One region of the Paenibacillus sp. FSL L8-0435 genome, then DNA from elsewhere that is predicted to be linked to it. Evidence: riboswitches for the same ligand, from Rfam matches in the RefSeq annotation. Region 1 holds a riboswitch; each other region holds the start of a gene.
The links. A riboswitch is a leader RNA that binds a small molecule or an ion and turns the genes downstream of it on or off. The one in region 1 is predicted to bind thiamine pyrophosphate.
Positions count from the first base shown of each region.

Region 2: linked by a shared signal. The riboswitch ahead of NST33_RS17380 (thiamine phosphate synthase) and the one ahead of tenA (thiaminase II) in region 1 are both predicted to bind thiamine pyrophosphate.
Region 3: linked by a shared signal. The riboswitch ahead of NST33_RS04355 (ABC transporter ATP-binding protein) and the one ahead of tenA (thiaminase II) in region 1 are both predicted to bind thiamine pyrophosphate.
Region 4: linked by a shared signal. The riboswitch ahead of thiC (phosphomethylpyrimidine synthase ThiC) and the one ahead of tenA (thiaminase II) in region 1 are both predicted to bind thiamine pyrophosphate.

Region 1 is NZ_CP150185.1:3,660,114-3,664,835, forward strand. Features, by position in the region: gene NST33_RS15825 (endo-1,4-beta-xylanase) at 108-2,780, shown strand; TPP riboswitch at 2,988-3,085, shown strand; gene tenA (thiaminase II) at 3,199-3,861, shown strand; gene NST33_RS15835 (spore coat protein) at 4,026-4,322, opposite strand; gene NST33_RS15840 (hypothetical protein) at 4,334-4,534, opposite strand; gene NST33_RS15845 (zinc-dependent alcohol dehydrogenase) at 4,566-4,722, opposite strand, start outside.
Region 2 is NZ_CP150185.1:4,012,183-4,016,904, forward strand. Features, by position in the region: gene thiO (glycine oxidase ThiO) at 1-448, opposite strand, end outside; gene NST33_RS17380 (thiamine phosphate synthase) at 465-1,133, opposite strand; TPP riboswitch at 1,358-1,467, opposite strand; gene NST33_RS17385 (ABC-F family ATP-binding cassette domain-containing protein) at 1,544-3,094, opposite strand; gene NST33_RS17390 (hypothetical protein) at 3,232-4,275, opposite strand; gene ltrA (group II intron reverse transcriptase/maturase) at 4,297-4,722, opposite strand, start outside.
Region 3 is NZ_CP150185.1:939,698-944,419, forward strand. Features, by position in the region: partial or broken gene thiM (hydroxyethylthiazole kinase) at 1-5, opposite strand, end outside; gene NST33_RS04345 (ABC transporter substrate-binding protein) at 199-1,272, opposite strand; gene NST33_RS04350 (ABC transporter permease) at 1,333-2,070, opposite strand; gene NST33_RS04355 (ABC transporter ATP-binding protein) at 2,150-2,917, opposite strand; TPP riboswitch at 3,079-3,181, opposite strand; gene NST33_RS04360 (radical SAM/SPASM domain-containing protein) at 3,397-4,272, shown strand; gene NST33_RS04365 (S-layer homology domain-containing protein) at 4,538-4,722, shown strand, end outside.
Region 4 is NZ_CP150185.1:708,256-712,977, forward strand. Features, by position in the region: gene NST33_RS03360 (IclR family transcriptional regulator) at 1-470, shown strand, start outside; TPP riboswitch at 619-732, shown strand; gene thiC (phosphomethylpyrimidine synthase ThiC) at 1,158-2,942, shown strand; gene NST33_RS03370 (hypothetical protein) at 3,326-4,012, opposite strand; gene NST33_RS03375 (hypothetical protein) at 4,190-4,357, opposite strand.

The DNA of each region.
Region 1 (4,722 bases):
TTATTGTAAATTCGTTATATGTAAGCGCTATCTAAAGAGCTATAATCTATTTATCTGGATGTTAATCCGTTCAGAAATACTTAGACCAGATCAAGAGGAGGAATTGTATGAAACGGTTAGGTCAATGGAATATAACAGCCTTGGTTCTTGTGCTCGTACTTGCCATGCTTCCATTTTCGAATGTCTCACATGCAGCCAAGGCAGTTACGGAAGTGGAAGGAGGCCATTTGAGTACAAACTTTGAAGACGGTACACTTCAGGGATGGACTCCACGTACAGGTAACGAAAGGCTGACAGTGACACAGCAGGAGGCACACGAAGGTCAGTCCAGTATGCTGATCGCCAACCGTGAGCGTTCCTATCATGGACCGATGTTATCCATGAAGGATCTGCTTGAGCGTAACCAAGAGTACGAAATTACGGCATATGTAAGACTTACCCAGGAGCCCATCACGGATCAAACACTACAGCTCACCACATATAAAAAAACAACTGCTGAAAGCTGGAACCCGATCGGTAGCGTGAAAATTGCCAAAGCAGAGTGGAATACATGGCACAAGATCACCGGAAAATTTCAGTATAGCGATGATCCCACTGAATTGAATTTGTTCATCGAAACACCCTACATCTCTGAAGGTAGCGTAGATACGTTATCGTTCTATGTGGATGATGTATCATTTACTCTGGCCGAGCAACTGGAGATTGAAGAAGGTATTCGGTCTCTGGAGGACCTGTATCAAGATGATTTCCCCATTGGTGCAGCGGTGTATCGCTGGCAGTTGGAAGGCGCATATGGACAACTTCTCACAAAGCACTTTAACAGCTTGACCGCAACCTATGAGATGAAACCGAAGTACATGTCTCCTTCCGAGGGTGTTTATGAGTTCGAGGCAGCCGATCAATATGTTCAGTTCGCCGAGGAGCATGGTATGGGCGTACGCGCACATGCGTTGTTGTGGCATATTGATGCAGCAGAGTGGATGTTCAAAGATCCTCAGGGTAACCCTGCGAGTCGAGAATTACTGCTTGCCCGGATTCAGGATTACGTTGAAACCGTCATGACCCGATACAAAGGTAAGATCTATGCCTGGGATGTGGTAAACGAGGCGATTGCGGATAGCAATGGTGATGCCAACGGTTTACGTAAAAGTCCCTTTTATGAACTAATCGGTCCGGATTACATTGAGAAAACCTATGAATTCGCTCGTGCAGCAGATCCGAATGCCAAATTATATTACAACGAATACTTCACGGAAGTCCCTGAGAAAAGAGAGCATATGTTTCAGTTGGTCAAACGACTGAAAGATAAGGGGCTTATCGATGGTGTGGGTTTGCAATCCCACTATAACCTGGAATCCCCTCCCATCAAGGAAATTGAAAAAACGATCAACATGTTCGCCGAACTTGGATTGGATATTCAGATCACGGAACTGGATGTGGATAGCGGAATTCCATTTGGTGAAGAGATGTCGGATGAAGTTGCGGTAAAACAGGCGTATCGATATAAGGAACTGTTGGATTTGTACCAAAAACACAAAGATCACATCTCTTCAGTTACCTTATGGGGACTCCAAGATGAGAAGTCTTACAACAACCAGGCTATGCTGTTTGATTCAGCCCTGAAGGCCAAAAAAGCATACTGGGGGCTCGTGGATGAATCAGGCTTGCCTGTTTTGACACAGAGAGCCGTCTCACTTTCGGGTAAACCGGATATCAAAAAACATTCACAAGATCCACTCTGGAACAAAGCGGTGTCTACTCCACTGAAGGGCGACTCTTCGGGATCAGCCAGTTTCCGCACCTTATGGGATCAAAGTAACCTGTATATCCTTGTGGATGTTCAGGATGCGAAGGCAGATGTGAACGACAGAGTAGATATCTTTGTTGATCTCAATAATGGCAAGACCACTTCATATGAAGCAGATGACCGACACGTAATCATTAAGCGGTCGGGCAAAGCTGAGGGCGTGGAGCAGCGTTCATATCGTGTACGCGAGACCAAAGCAGGATATCAGGTTGAATTGTCCATTCCGTGGGGTGGTATCCAAGTCGGATCAGAATATGAAGCCGGATTGGATATCCGTGTGACTGATGGCGGTTCAAGTGGGACACAACCTTATAATCCAATGTACTGGAATGATCGAACACAATCTCAGGAACAGGATACAAGCAAATACGGCGTGATTCAGCTTGCCCCTATGCCCAAATCTGCACAAGCTGTACAAGGGATTGTTCAGATTGATGGGAAGAAAGACACATCATGGAATAAGGCTGTACCATTTGAAGTAAAACGGTTGAATGAGAACGAAGGTGCAGAGGCAGTCGCTCGGGCAATGTGGACAGGTGAGTATCTATACCTGCTGATCGACGTCACTGATCCAAACATCATCACAGATAACATCAACCCATGGGATCAGGATTCGGTTGAGATTTTCCTGGACGAGAATCACCAGCGCACACCGTATTTTCAATATGATGATGCCCAGTTCAGAATCAGTGCAGACAATGTGGGAACCTTTGCAGGGGGTGCCTCACCCGGACGCCTTGTAAGTGCTGTGAAGAAAACAAATAAAGGATATCTCGTAGAAGCCAGAATCCAGTTGCAATCACTGACGCCCAAAGCAGGAAATGTTCTCGGTTTCGATCTTCAAATTAACGACAACCAGGGCGGAGGTAAACAGAACGTAGCCAAATGGAATGATACGACCAATGAGAGCTGGAGAAACACTTCGCAGTACGGAATACTCACTTTTGTCGGAAAGAACAAGCTCGGTCATTAAACCATCGACAATAATTGTAAGAATAGAAACCATCATAACAGTGGATAAAACTCAACCATTGTTGTGATGGTTTTCATCATTTAAAGACGTCACTCAAGCTGATGAGGCGTGATACAATCTGTCTTGACTGTATTAAACAGCCCTTGATATACTAAATGGATGTTATTTTATTCTTTTATGCGGATAAGAAAGTAATCAACTACATACAACCGTTTGCGAGGGAGCCTTAACCGGCTGAGAGGGTGTTAAACCGACCTTACCTGATTTGGATAATGCCAACGTAGGGATGCAACGATGAAACACTGTACTTGGGTAGCTCATGCGAACCCTCTTGTTTTAGTGTATTTGTCTGCGAAACATCCTATGGATGTTTCGTTTTTTTGTTTTTAAATACGTACATTATGAATTGGAGGAACATATGTTGACTATTTCAGAGAGACTATATCGGGCGGCACAGCCTGTGTGGAAGGAATGTCTTGAGCATCCCTTTGTGAAAGGGATCGGAGATGGTTCCTTACCGGTTGAACAATTTCGTTATTATTTGTTGCAAGACTACTTGTACCTGTTCGATTATGCCCGCGTATTTGCACTAGGTATCGTCAAGTCGCACGACCCCAAATTGATGCAGTTTTTTAGTAAAAATGTAGATAACATCCTGAATGGCGAAATGAAAATTCATCGATCTTATATGGAACGACTAGAGATTACAGAGGATCATGTTTTTCAGGTAAAACCTGCACTGAAAAATGCAGCCTATACTAACTATATGCTCTCTGTTTCCCATGCGGGTGGTATAGCAGAAGTACTTGTATCCATTCTGGCCTGTTCATGGAGCTATGCAGAGATTGGTCAAGTCCTTGCTCAAAAGCCAGGTGCAGCTGATCATCCTTTTTATGGAGATTGGATCACAGGATATGCTTCCTCTGAATACAACAGCAACAATCAATCCCTTGTGACGTTAACGGATAAGTTATTAGAAGGCTGTAGCGAGGGAACGTACCAACGGATGGAAGATATTTTCGTGATGTGCAGTCGCTTTGAGCTTGATTTTTGGGAGATGTCATGGAGGCTGGAGCTTTGAGTTCAATGGTAGTTAATTCAATTTAGAGAGCAGCGTCCATAAACAATAAGAGGGCATAAAAGTTCGTATTGAAGAGGGAGGTTATCCCCCCTTGCTTCATACGAGCTTTCGTTTGTTACCTTTTGTTTCTCTCGTGGAGCTGCAACGATACCGAAAAAAGGGCGTCAGGACGGAATGTTCATAGCAGTTTGAATATTTTTCAGATCGAGCTGAATTTGCTCTGCAATATGGTAAGGGTGGTATAAGCCATGCTGCACCATGTAATTTGATATCTTTTCATGAGAGTCTATGGCTTCATCGAGCTGTTTCATCAAAATTTGTTTGATTTCGGGGGTGGCACATTCGGTCACAGCCATGGCGTAGTTTCTGACGCTGCTCTTGGCGTTCATCAAAAAATCCATTGCAATCACGTCATCGGTCAGCGTATTAAGACCAGTCATGTGTTCTAATATTGGGTTCATTTTTTTATCTCCTATACAGTCGCTTTAGACAGCACTCCACCGAGCTCCTGAAGCTGCTGTTGTGATAATATCGCATCTTGTTTCAAAATTTGTTTGAGCTCCGGGTCGGTTACCAGAGCTTGCATCGTCTTACATTTAGTCATGCAAACCGTCTTGAACGCAGCTATTTCATGCACCTCGAGCATCTCATGCAAAGCGTAAGTGGAATTCATTCAGATTGTCCTCCCGTGTATCTACTCATATTTAAGGCTTTAAGATGACTTTAATGCAATCGTCCGTTTTTGTATCGAACACTTCATAGCCCCGCTTGGCCTCGCTGAGCGGAATGACGTGCGTAACAATGTCCCCAGGGTTCACTTTGCCAGACGTCACCAACTCGTACATGTATGGCATGTAGTGA
Region 2 (4,722 bases), 350 kb from region 1:
TATCTCTGTTAAGCCATGATGCCTCCTGCTGCACAATGGAACGATCCCACCACACCTCATCAGCAGAAGTAGACAACGCAGACTTCCGATTGTCCTTATAACTACTTAATTCACTGTATGAACGAAAAGGAGTTAGGAATCCCTGGCGTTGCAGACCAGTCTCTACCTCACTGAGTGTAGCCATTAGCATCTGTTGCTCGGTAAGTAACTGTCTACTCTGCCTGGCAAGCTTAGCCATCAAAGGATGAGCAAAATCCTCACTGTCGGCCGCCAGCATTCCAGCTGCTGCGCAAGAAGTGCCTCCTGCAATCGCCGAACGCTCCAGCAACAGCACATCCTGTCCACGGGAAGCAAGTTCATATGCAATGGCACAACCAACAACCCCTCCGCCTACAATAATCGTTTCTGCATGAACCTTATCCGGTCTATCAGTAATGATCTTCTTCATCAGCTCATCTCCTTGATTAGCGGCTCAAACTTTCTGTACCAACGCCAACGATAGCCTGCCTTAACGATGCAGCCGCCTGATCCGGGGAATCGCTCGCCCAGACATTCGAGATCACAGCAACTCCCTGAGCGCCTGCAGAGCGAATAGCGTGAATGTTTCCCGGTTCGATGCCACCGATCGCCATGACAGGAATGGAGACACCGGAGCACACTTCAGCCAGAGCATATAATCCTCTTGGTTCAAGATCAGGCTTACTGTTGGTTGAGAAGACATGCCCGAAGAATAGGTAATCGGCTCCCCGTTCTTCAGCGATTTTTGCCTCATCGAGTGAATGAACAGATACACCCAGACGAAGTCGCTGCACATTGCTTATAACAGCAGGGTTGTAGTTACGTATCACATCTTGCCCCCAGTGTACACCGCCATAGATGTCATTCTGTGGTGGCAGTTCTGAGCCATTGATAACGATGCGACAAGATGGAACACCAACGTTACGCAGACTTTCAGCCCAACCGATCTTGTCTTGCAATGTGAGTTGTTTTTCTCGTATGTGAATATAGTCCACCAAAGGCCAAACGTCCTTTGCAGCTTTTACAAAAGATGCTTGATCCCCTGTACCCGTAGATACAACATGCAATTCAAATGATTCTTGAACATGTTCATGAGAAATTACCGTACTGTTCATCTCCTTCCAGACGTGAATGCTATGAAAACACAAAAAAGCCACTCCCGTAGGGGAGTGGCTGCGTATTATTATAGAACCAGATGACTGACTGATACATACAGTTCATTTCGTGCAATAAAGCTATAGACCCTATAGCCATAACGTTATACACGCAACTGCATGTTTCAATTCGTTAAGCAGACGGTTGAAATCCTTTGAATTGCCGTTTGCTCACGTCATTCACTGAAACGCGCTCGCCACTTCCCTACGCTGGTATGATCCAGATCAGGTGCAAAGGGTCCGGAATCGCATTCTTCCATCTCAGCCGCATCGTGCGGCCCCCCTAGTGTTCATATGAAGTTGTAGCCTATGTTACCATAGACGGTTTTTTTTGTCACCGTCATTTCTGTTAAACATTGTCTTGAATCGCCCTAGTTTGTCTCAGACCATTCTTCTACATTCCATGTTTTGGTGACCCAACCCTCGTAGAAATCAGGTTCATGAGATACCAGTAACACCGTTCCCTTGAATTCTTGCAAAGCACGCTGCAACTCCGCTTTGGCTGTGACATCGAGATGGTTTGTCGGCTCATCGAATAAAATCCAGTTGCTTTCACGCATCAAGAGTTTGCATAAACGAACCTTGGCTTGCTCTCCACCACTCAGCATGTTAAGCGGACGGGTAATGTGCTCATTTTTCAACCCACAGCGTGCGAGATGACCCCGGACCTCATTCTGGGTCAAATGTGAAAACTCATTCCAAACATCCTCAATCGGCGTGATATTTCCAGCACGAACTTCCTGTTCAAAATAGGCCGTTTCGAGATAATCTCCCAAGAAGGTCTTTCCACTCAGTGGAGATATTTTGCCCAGAATAGTTTTCAGCAGTGTCGATTTACCCACACCATTACAACCTACGATGGCAATTTTTTCACCACGTTCAATTGTCATCGTCATTTTGGGCAGCAAAGGATACGTATATCCAATTTCAAAATCAATACCCTCAAAGACCGTTTTGCTGCTCGCACGGGCATCCTTGAATTTAAACGTTGGTTTGGCCGCTTCATCTGGGCGATCAATACGTTCAATTCTGTCCAGCTGCTTCTCCCGGCTCTTCGCTCGACCTGATGTTGAAGCACGTGCCTTGTTACGCTGAATGAAATCTTCCTGCTTCTTGATGTACTCTTGCTGCTTCTCGTATGCATCAATATGCTGGGCTTTATTCATATCAGCCATCTCAAGGAACTTGTTATAGTTCGCTGCATATCTCGTTAATTTGGCAAATTCCAAATGATAAATGACATTTACGACTTCATTCATGAATTCCGTGTCATGGGAGATTAAGAGAAACGCGTGAGGGTAGTCCTTCAGGTAACGTGACAGCCATTCAATATGCTCTACGTCCAGATAGTTGGTCGGCTCATCCAGCAAAAGTGCTGTAGGTTTCTCGAGCAGAAGCTTGGCAAGAAGCACCTTGGTACGTTGTCCACCACTTAGAGCTGCGACATCTCGATCAAGACCAATTGCGGACAAACCAAGACCATTGGCCATCTCTTCCACTTTTACGTCAATCAGATAAAAGTCGCCCTGTTCCAGTTGTTCCTGAATATCGCCCATCTCTTCCAGCAACTGCTCCAACTTATCTGGATCTGCATCTGCCATCTGGTCCGTAATATTCATCATTTCTTTTTCCAATTCAAGCAACGGAAGGAATGCATCCTTAAGAACGTCACGAATGGTTTTGCCTGGCGTAAGCTTTGTATGCTGATCCAGATATCCATAACGAACCTTAGGTGTCCATTCCACTTTTCCACTATCTTTAAGCAATTTACCGGTAAGGATGTTCATTAATGTGGATTTACCCACACCATTGGCACCAACAAGTCCTACGCGCTCTCCGGCAAGTAAACGAAACGATACATTTTTAAATAACGTGCGATCTCCAAAATTGTGACTCACGTTCTCTACTGACAATAAACTCATAAGATGAGGTAGCTCCTATCTATTAGACATTACTTTTGTGATTGTTCCGAAACCCTATTCTAGCACAAGTCCCGTCTTTTCTGAAAGTAATGTAAACAGCTCAGGAACCTCTTCCATGATTTTGTCATACAGGCTCCCTACCGATTAGAGCATTTATATTCGAAATAGCCTTGTGCAGCTGCTTGTCTTGCGTCTGTGAATACCTCTTCAGCACGGTATCCATTACCACATGTGGAGGGATAGTAGTACTTGATACCCGTTAAAGGATCTACCCCACCTACGATGGCCGTTTTCTTCACAAGTCTGCCTCCACCAATTGCGTAATTGTTGATTTTCTGGTCACCCACACCTATACCTTGGATAAAGGCCATAATCCCTGTATCGTTAATGGAGTTGTACCAATCTTCCTGCGCAATCAGGGGCATCGTAAACGTATAGGAAATACCGTTCTTTCTGGCAAACTCATTATGGCGGTTAATCACATCAGCCAGATCATCCTGCACAGCAGTCACAATCTGGCTTTGTCTAACTTGCTCAAATACGCTGGTATTCTGAAGTAAAGGAATCTGTGTGGTTGAAGCCAGTTCTTTTTGAAATCCCTCAATCCATTTCCCTGCGTTTGCGTCATAGGCATATACGTAGTCGTCCAGTGTAAAGTTAATACTGTTACCATTAGAATCTGAATATGTATAAGGTTTCTTGGGGCTCCATACTTGCCTGAAAGAACCTTCAAGGTTACCCGTCATCTCTGTTTCTGTGGACAACATATAATAGCCATCATAATCCAGAATAACCACGGCAGGAATGTAATTAAACATGTTTCGAATAGCAACGGGATCATTCTGAATCCCCATATTCAAAGCCATCGTCTGCGTAAATGTCAACAAGGCGAGCTCCTTGTCCGCTTTAACAAACTTGGTTGAATCATAACCTGCTTCATCATTTTGTTTCTCATTCTGATGCATCACCGCACCTGCATCCATAACTGCGGTTTGAAGTGCAGATCTGTATCGTTGACCAAGATATTGAGCCTCTTCGGCATCTTGGGTATGGAGTGAGATGATCCAGAAGAGCGGGAAGAAGATCAGCACGAATACAATGGACAGCTCAATAGAAATAGGTAAGGATTTGATATAATCACCGCCTTTTCCCCTTCTCCACACCGTGCGTGCGACTTTCATCGCACACGGCGCTCCATCTTTTTAGATTTTTATTACAATAGGTTCCAAGTTACTCATTTTTCGGTACAGGTTGATTTTCTGAATCGTAGAGTCTGAAAATCCAAACGGCGACATGAGTTTGACAATCGTCTCTGATTTTGTAGCATGAACAAGTTTATGGATATCTTTGTGTAGAATACGTAGATTGCTAAAATCGTCTGTCCCACCTAAATGGATTGGCAAAAGATGATGGCAATGCACGTAATCAGCAGTTAGTAAAATGCCAGATATCTCGCATTTGCCACCCTGCATACTATATCTACTCAGTCTGTTATCCAGGTATTCAATGCTACGGTTTGGTATGTTTGACTGCATTAGTTTAATTAGTTCATATCTAATATCCGTCTTTAAATCCCTATGAAGTCTCTTTCTTCCTTCTGATGTATACGGATTTAACGTCTGCTGAAA
Region 3 (4,722 bases), 2.7 Mb from region 1:
TTTCCTCCTTGTTTTGTATGCTTTCCTGAATCCTTTGACCAAAAAGCTGTAAACGGCTGTTTATTCGGATATAGCGTATCTCAGATTCGTTAGGACTCGCTCCATGCTCTATTCCAGAGATATTAAGGCGCATATAGCTTTGCTTTCATCCCCTTTGCGTTCAGTCACTTTTCCTTCATTCACCTTGCACTCCTTTATTTACTCTCCTTGCAGAATAATAAAAGCATCCTCGGCTTTCACCGATTCAGGAATCAAATCCTGTTCAACGAGCCATGCACGTACATTCTCCCACGACTCTATTTCCTGCAGACCAAACGGTTGACCTTCCTCATTCATAAGTGGCATTAAAATAGCCAGGCTTTTGGTTTCGATCTCCGGGTCAAGCGGAGACGTTTCATTCTCATGAGCGAGCAGAATATTCAAGGCTTCTTCTGGATGCTCCGTTACATATTTTTGTCCTTCCTGGATCGCTTTGACGAACCGGGTAAGCTGATCTTTTTTCGCTTCAATGCCAGCCTCACTCGCAGTCAGGACCAATTCATAATAATCAGGCACACCATAATCGACAGGGTTAATCGATTTCATGGCATGTCCTTCTTTCTCCAGAATCAATTGCTCATGGTTAATAAAACCACCCATAATTGCATCCGCCTGTCCGGAAGCCAGCGAAGGAATCAGATCGAACCCAACGTCAACCAGATTCATGTTGTCGGGATTGCCACCATCGTGGCTGATCATCGTACGAACCATCGCTTCATACAGCGGAATCGAAGAATAACCGACAGTTTTTCCTTCAAGATCTTTGGGTGAGCTCACGTTGCCATTTGCTTCGGTCAACAGATGTACAAGTGGATGCCGAACAACAGCAGCAATGGATCGTACAGGAATGTTCTCGCCACGCGCGAGCAAAATTTGCGGCTGGTAGCTTAGAGCCAGATCAATCTTACCGGCTGCAACAAGTTTGAGTGAATCATTGGTATCCGCAGGCATCTGAATTTCGACATCCAGACCTTGGTCTGCGAAGTACCCTTTTTCCTGAGCCACATAGATGAAGGAGTGTACTGCATTCGGGTACCAGTCGAGCATGATGGACAGTTTATCTTTGGCGTCTGATGTTGGTTCGGTTGCAGACGGATCTGTTTGCTGTGTATTAGTTGCAGAATCTGTTGTTGGCGTGTTTTTGCTGGTATTCGAGGTGCTGCATCCGCTAACGAACAGCAAAAGGCTAATGAGCATGATGGGAAGCAGGGAGTGTATACCTTTGTTATTCATAAATGAAGTTCCTCATTTCATCGTTTTGATTTGTATTTACATCTAATTTCTGTCTAGGTATTATCCAACTTTTCTTTTGCCTCCATGTCCATGCCGCCGTATGCTAAACCGTTTCTCCAGCCAGGCAATTAGTACAAACAAAACGATCCCAAGCAGGGATAACAGCAAAATGGCGGCAAACATCGCATCCGTGTTCATGTTGCTGGACATACGACGGCTAAAATATCCGAGACCTTTGCTGCCACCAAGCCATTCGCCAATCGTTGCCCCAACTACGCAGTACACCACAGACATCTTTAGCCCCGAGAAAAAAGAGGGAAGTGCCAGCGGAACCTGGAGTTTGCAGAAAATATCCCACTTGCTGGCGCCCATGGTGAGCAGCAGTTCACGCTGCTCCGGATCGCCTTGGCGGAGTCCATCGTAGGTACTGACCACAATGGGGAAGAATGCGATTAAGAACACCACCGCGACTTTGCTCCACAACGTGTAACCAAACCACAAGATAAATACGGGAGACAAGGCAATCAGCGGAATGGTCTGACTGATCACGATGAAGGGATACAAGGCCTTTTCAATCGACCGGTTCATATGCATGCCTGTTGCCAGCGTAATTCCAGTCACTATGGACAAGACAAAACCAACAACAACCTCCATAAAGGTAGCAGGCAGATGGATGGTCAACAGCAGACGACGATGCTCAACCAGTGAACCTATGATGGCTGTGGGTGCAGGAATGATGAAAGAGGGCACCCATCCCATACGCACAATCACTTCCCAGACCGCCAGTAATAAGAACATGAGAACAATAAACAAACCATATTGGGAAAACGACCTCGAGAGCCACTTAAAACACCACGTCCAGACGCTAACCTCAGCTCTATCGCTTTGCATGTAATTGTTCCTCCAGTTGTTGTCTCATCTGCACGAGAGCCGGTTGGTAGATCATGTCCGAATGCCTTGGGCGTGGTAAAGGAACCATCATCTCCCGCAACTGCTGACCTTGCCCTCCTGGAGTTAACAGAATGATACGGTCACTTAACAGCAGGGCTTCCTCAATGTCATGTGTAATAAACAGTACGGTTTGGCCAAAGCCCTCCCACAGCTCCAGCAACCAGCGATGCATTTCTCGTTTGGTTAAGGCGTCGAGTGCACCGAAGGGTTCATCCAGCAACATGAGCTGCCCGCCTGTAAGCAAGGTACGAAGCAATGCCACCCGCTGCCGCATGCCGCCGGATAACTCATCTGGATAGGCCTGTTCATAACCCGACAGGCCGAACCTTGCCAACCCAGCTAGAATGTTGGCCCGTAACTTGTCCTTGTCCTGTCGGCCTGGTGCCAACTCGGCAGGCAGCATGCAGTTCTCCATGACGGTTCGCCAGGATAACAGCAGATCTTTCTGCGGCATATAAGCGACTCGTCCGAGCCGTTGTCCTTGCGGTACATCAGCTATATCGATGGTGCCAACGGTTGGCTCATGCAAGCCTGCGAGTAGCTTGAAGAGCGTGCTTTTACCTGATCCGCTGGAGCCGATGAGCGAGACAAATTCTCCTTGTTGAACCTGAAGCGACACATTGGAGAGCACGGGGGAATCCTTTTTTTCGGGAAAAGCAAAGCTTATGTTGTGAATGGTTACATGGTTATTCATCTGATCCTCACCCCCTTGATGTCAGACTGCTGGAATAACAACCACATCTTGCACTCTGCCAAAAGAAACAAAAAAGACCCACCCATTTCCGGAGAAATGAGTGGGTCTGTAAGTTAGATCCGCAGTTTATCTTCACATATACATGATAAAATTCCGCTTACTAAAAGGCCGCTCCACTTCCCTCCGCTGGTATGATCCAGATCAGGTTCAAAGGGTCCGAATAGTCATATTCGTCTCAGCCGTAAGGCTCCCCTAGTGCAAAAGTTCAAGATATGCAGTTATGTGTTCAGCATATATCACTCGAACATGAACTGTAAAGAGGCAGCTTGATGGAATTCTTGAGATGAATTTGGAGTCAGACCTGAACAACTGAACAATTTACCTTGGCTCATGAACCCGATATAATAGGGATGGCGCATATTGGCCGGATCACAAATGCAGGTGGGATTGCTCCCTCCGAAGCAGAATGGGGACCCGAGTTGAAAACGTTCAAAAAAGTATATATTGAGATCACAAGTATCTGCAATCTGGCATGCAGCTTCTGTCCGCAGACACAACGTGCCAAAGGATTCATTGACCCTGAAGTCTTCAACAATATACTGGAACAAGTTAAACCACACACCAATCATATTTATCTACATGTCAAAGGCGAACCCTTGTTGCATCCCAAAATAGATCTGCTGCTTGATTCCGCACATGAGAAGGGACTCAAGGTGAACATTACAACGAATGGTACGCTGCTGCCCAAGACTCAGCATAAATTGCTTGGCAAACCGGCGCTGCGACAGATGAACTTCTCTCTGCACAGCTTCGATGGGCATGAAGGTTCAACTGACCGTGACGGATACCTGAGCAACATTCTGTCTTTTGTACACGAAGCGGTGAAGCACAATGTCATCATCTCATTCCGGCTGTGGAATCTGACGCAGGATAACTTCACGAATGCTCAGATGAATCGAAATCGGGAGACCCTTGAAGTGCTGGAACGTGAGTTCAATCTGGACTTCCGCATTGAGGAGAAAGTGGTTCCAGGCAGCGGGGTCAAAATTGCCCCAAATGTATACCTGAATCAAGACCATGAGTTCCAGTGGCCAAGCCTGGATGCACCTGAAGATGACGGCAAAGGCTTCTGCCATGCATTACGTGGTCAGGCAGCTGTGCTTGTCGATGGAACGGTGGTTCCATGCTGTCTTGATGGTGAGGGTGTCATTAACCTTGGTAATGTGCACGAGAAGTCATTCTCGGAGATTATTGAGGGTGAGCGAGCGAACAATCTGGTATATGGCTTCTCCAAACGTGAAGCTGTGGAAGAGTTGTGTCGAAAGTGCGGTTATCGTCAGAGATTCGGAGCCTAGAATATATAAATTTACTTCAAAATGAACCTACCGAAAATATTTGTTTCGGTAGGTTCATTTTGTCTTTATTGCGAAATCATGTAGATAATAAGAATTGAAATCAATTCAGGATAACAACTTTTTTGTAAAATCATAGTCTATTAATCTTGTTTTTATGAATATGCATGGTATTATTATCCTATTGATTAGGAGGTGTATTAGTTCTAAAGATTCATATATTAGTGGATTTACCTACCAGAAGCCAACTGAGGAGTGTGTTTTAGTTTTGAATTCAAAATGGAAAAAGTTTAATCACAAACTATCGTTAATGCTTTCTACGTCGCTGATTGTTTCTATGTTATCTATCAATTTATCTGTATCGGCAGAAGTGGCTACATCTAAAACTTCTTTTACTGACATTGATAATTCGTATGCCAAAACGGAAATAACCAAATTAGTAGAACAAGGAAT
Region 4 (4,722 bases), 3.0 Mb from region 1:
TGGAGCGACTGAGAGATCGATTGGGAGAGACCGTGAGTCTGTACCTGCGTGATGGCAGTGAACGGATTCGGATTCAGGCTGTGCAAAGTGATCAGGCGATTCGCCGAGTTGCTCCCGTTGGTGTTAGACTGCCGCTGTCTGTGGGCGCTTCCAGCAAAGTCCTGATGGCGTTTGCCACGGACGAGGATCGTGAAGAATTGATGAATGGTCCTGAATGGCCGGTATTTATCGATCCAGCGGTGTATTTGGCGCAAATGGTAGACATTCGGGATAACGGATATGCGACGAGTTATGAGGAACGTGAGCCGGGAGCTGCCGCGGTATCGGTACCGATTATGGATCGCAGAGGCAATATTGCAGCCGCACTCTCGGTCTCAGGGCCTGTCAGCCGACTCTCACAGGAGACATTGCATGAATACGCACCTGTGCTAAAGGAAGCTGCTACGCAGATGGGGCTCATGTTATCCTGATGTAGAGGTAAGGTTTTTCTCCAATTGAGTTGGTGTTCTGGAATATAAAGGTTGTTTTTATGTTCCGGTTGCGCTACTCTGTTATGGACGGCCCAGCGGGGCCAGCATCATTGAATATGAACTGCGGCATGTGTATGCCGCAACTTGTTAACGTTACTGGGGGAGTCCGAACTGTCCGGACTGAGACGGAATCGCATGAGATTCCGGACCCTTTGCACCTGATCTGGATCATACCAGCGTAGGGAAGTAATCGGCGATATGACCACAACCACCACATGATGTGACCCTTGTAGGGCTCCGTTAAGGAGCCGCATAAAGGTGCATTATTGGTGATGGACATTAAAAGTCGGTTCCTTCGGGGACCGGCTTTTTTATATACAGTGAACAGGCGATATAGCGAGGATTCTATGGGCTTCTTTTTCAATAACCTGCGAAAGTGGGTTTGGATGATGAGAGAGAAGTCACCACAGATCCATGATCTGCGGCAGCCTTCGGTCTGTTGTGAACTGTACATAAATAATGTCTCCCCTGGTCTGGTGTAGGATCGCTCTTTCTTCTCTGCATTGCGCATGATTTGGGACAGGTACGTAAGCGAGCTAATGATGATGCCAACCCAAAACCAAGCGAACGAACAATGAGGAGGAGACAAGCGACATGAGTGCAGGAAATCAAACGGGACAACAAGCGATGGAACAGGAACATAACGGTCAGCAGGTGGAAAAGGAAACAAGCGCGGCCGGACGGGTTCAGCCCTTTCCGGGCAGCCGCAAAGTCTACATTCAGGGCTCACGGCCGGACATTGCTGTACCGGAGCGTGAGATAGCCCTTCATGACACGAATACTCCCCAAGGGGTGGAGCATAACGAACCGCTGCGTGTCTACGATACGAGCGGCCCCATGACCGATCCCGGATTTCATGCGGATTTCCGTGTAGGTCTGCCAGCCCTGCGTACCCGCTGGATCACAGAGCGTGGCGATGTCGAAGCTTATCAGGGCCGTACGGTTAAACCGGAGGATAACGGACTGAAGCCCGGAGGGAAGAGAGCCGGCGCCGAAGAGTATCCCGGATTACGTGGCAAACCACTGCGGGCACAGCCAGGACGCTGTGTGACCCAGATGCACTACGCGAGGCAAGGAGTCATTACGGCAGAGATGGAGTTTGCCGCCATTCGTGAGGGCGTGGAACCGGAATTTGTGAGGCAGGAGCTGGCGAGTGGACGAGCTATTCTGCCATCCAACATCAATCACCCGGAGAGTGAGCCGATGTTGATCGGTCGTCATTTTCACGTGAAGATCAATGCCAACATAGGTAACTCTGCCGTATCTTCCTCCATCGAGGAAGAGGTGGAGAAGATGACTTGGGCGGTACGCTGGGGATCGGATACGGTGATGGATCTGTCCACAGGCAAAAACATTCATACCACCCGGGAATGGATTATCCGTAATTCACCTGTGCCGATTGGTACGGTGCCGCTGTATCAGGCCCTGGAGAAGGTGAATGGCGAAGCGGAAGCGCTGACCTGGGAGTTGTATCGTGACACACTCATTGAGCAGGCAGAGCAGGGCGTGGACTACTTTACGATTCACGCAGGTGTACTGCTGCGTTATATCCCCATGACCGCCAAGCGAATGACAGGCATTGTGTCTCGGGGCGGGTCCATTATGGCAGCATGGTGTCTGGCGCATCATCAAGAGAATTTTTTGTACACCCATTTTGAAGAAATCTGCGAGATTATGAAAAGGTATGATGTGGCGTTTTCGCTGGGAGATGGACTTCGTCCTGGCAGTATCTATGATGCGAATGATGAAGCACAGATGGCGGAACTGGCTACGCTTGGGGAACTGACGCAGATCGCGTGGAAGCATGATGTGCAGGTGATGATCGAAGGCCCGGGTCACGTGCCGATGCACAAGATCAAGGAGAATGTGGATCTGCAGATGGAGATATGCCAAGAGGCACCGTTCTATACTTTGGGGCCGCTGACGACCGACATTGCCCCGGGTTACGATCACATCACATCCGCCATTGGTGCGGCCATGATTGGCTGGTTTGGCACGTCCATGCTCTGTTATGTTACGCCAAAAGAACATTTGGGCCTGCCCAACAAGGATGATGTGCGGGAAGGGGTTATAGCCTACAAGATCGCGGCCCACGCTGCCGATCTGGCGAAAGGTCATCCGCGTGCTCAGCGCCGGGATGATGCATTGTCCAAGGCACGCTTCGAGTTCCGCTGGCGTGATCAGTTCAACCTGTCACTAGACCCTGAACGTGCGCTGTCCTACCATGATGAGACACTGCCAGCAGAAGGGGCCAAGGAAGCTCATTTTTGCTCCATGTGCGGACCAAAGTTCTGTAGCATGCGCATTACGCAGGACATTCGTGCCTTTGCCGCAGACAAAGGATTGTCCGAGAATGAGGCTGTAGCTGCCGGGATGAAGGAAAAGGCCGAGGAATATCGGACACGTTCCTAGGCGCCAGTACAGCGCAAGCTGGGCAGTCTGAAATAGAGATAAAGCCGTTTCTCTCTGTCATTGCAGAGAAGAACGGCTTTTTTTAGTGTTATGTCATGTGTGTATTCTTAACCGTACTCAGCCTTTATCAGAATTAGCTTTGTGACTGTGTGTGGTCCATATTTTATACAGAATTCCGGCGATAACGAATAAAAGAGCGTCACTGAGTTTTGGTGATCCTCCGTATAGAAATGCGGAACAGGAAAAACCTACTATAAACAGTAAAACAATATAGAGGAAACGCATATTAGTTCACCTCGTTAATTTGTGGTGTTACTAAGTAAGTGAGTTCATAGTTGCATAGTTCAGATAGAACCTGTTACTTCACTCCAAATCCGCTACTATTATCGAGCCACGCCTAAATTCTTCTCCAAATACGCCGCAAGCAATGCCAGCGGGCTATGGATTGGAATACCGCGATCTATTGTAACCTGTGCAGCTGCTGGAGCCATAGAGAGTTGGGCTGCCACTATCGTTTTACCCGGATGCTGCTCAGCAATCTGCTGTAAGCCTTCACGTACCGCTTCGAGATACCCTTGCTGATCTCCACGCATAATCAACTCAAATGTCCCAGGGATGCACACGGCATCTGTCTGAGATGTCTTGGCAACGTGTAGTTGCCCATTCTCATCCTCTTGCTGTAATGCCTGATTCACCCGCGCCATAGTGCCTTCAATAGTTGCCGGGTTGGTGAATGCTATTATGTAATCTCCTGCTACTCGCCGCATCTCCTGCAATAACGGATCATCTATGCCGATCACAGGCACAGGGACCTGTGAGGCTTCCTGCTCCAGTACTGTCGCAAAGAGGGTACACGTGACCAGAATGGCATCGGCATGACACTCGGCGATCCATTGGAGCGTCTGGGCTACTTTCTGGTGAATGACGATCTCGGAAAAGTCAGCGTCATGTTTAAGACGATCCAGACCTGGATCGACGTAATGGACCAATTCAACTTCATGAGGAGCAAGCGTCTCTTCAATTAAGGCGATGTTGGAATAATGAGCGTGAAAACAACCAATGGTGATCATGTGCTAAGTCCCCTTTTACAGTTCGTATATGTCATGGATCTTGTAGATATTTAAACCATTATAGAAACACATCTGAGAACTGTACAGTTGTTTGTTACTCAACGCCAATAACCGCCCCTCCGCCAAGCCGCGGAAAGACGGTCGATAACCGGATTCGAATAGGGTCCGGTGTCCATTTTATCGAAGGGAAGGAGAAGCGCTCTTCTTCGCCATTTTTTGCTGCAGAATTTCATGAAAGGATAGACCTTGAGTGTTCTCATTCTCCTTTTTAGGAGCAGTGGTCGCCGTGTTGCGCGGATATTGGTGGTGGTACGGGATCATTTGCTGAATAGGCATGCGGATCATCTTGGTTCCTCCTTTAATGCATTTTTTTTAAATTATGTATTTCGACTGGTTATGTTGCCAGGTGCACATATAGGTACATATGACTTGTTAGACGAAATAAATGACTTTAGAATATAAATCCAATTGGATTGTAGTGATTTTACCCGGTTTTAAGGAGATGTAAACGGTTTTAGGGAAATTCAGGAGTAAAGAACCTGATATGAGAGGTTTGATATGGGAGGATCGAATCGGTTGTTATGTGAATAGTCCCAATTTTAAGGAAGTCAATGGTACCCGCTTATGAGGCATATTGTCTGGTTAAATGATGCAAAGCATGCTAACTAACTTGGTACCATGGTCGGGTTGTTTAGGTGGTTATGTAGTTC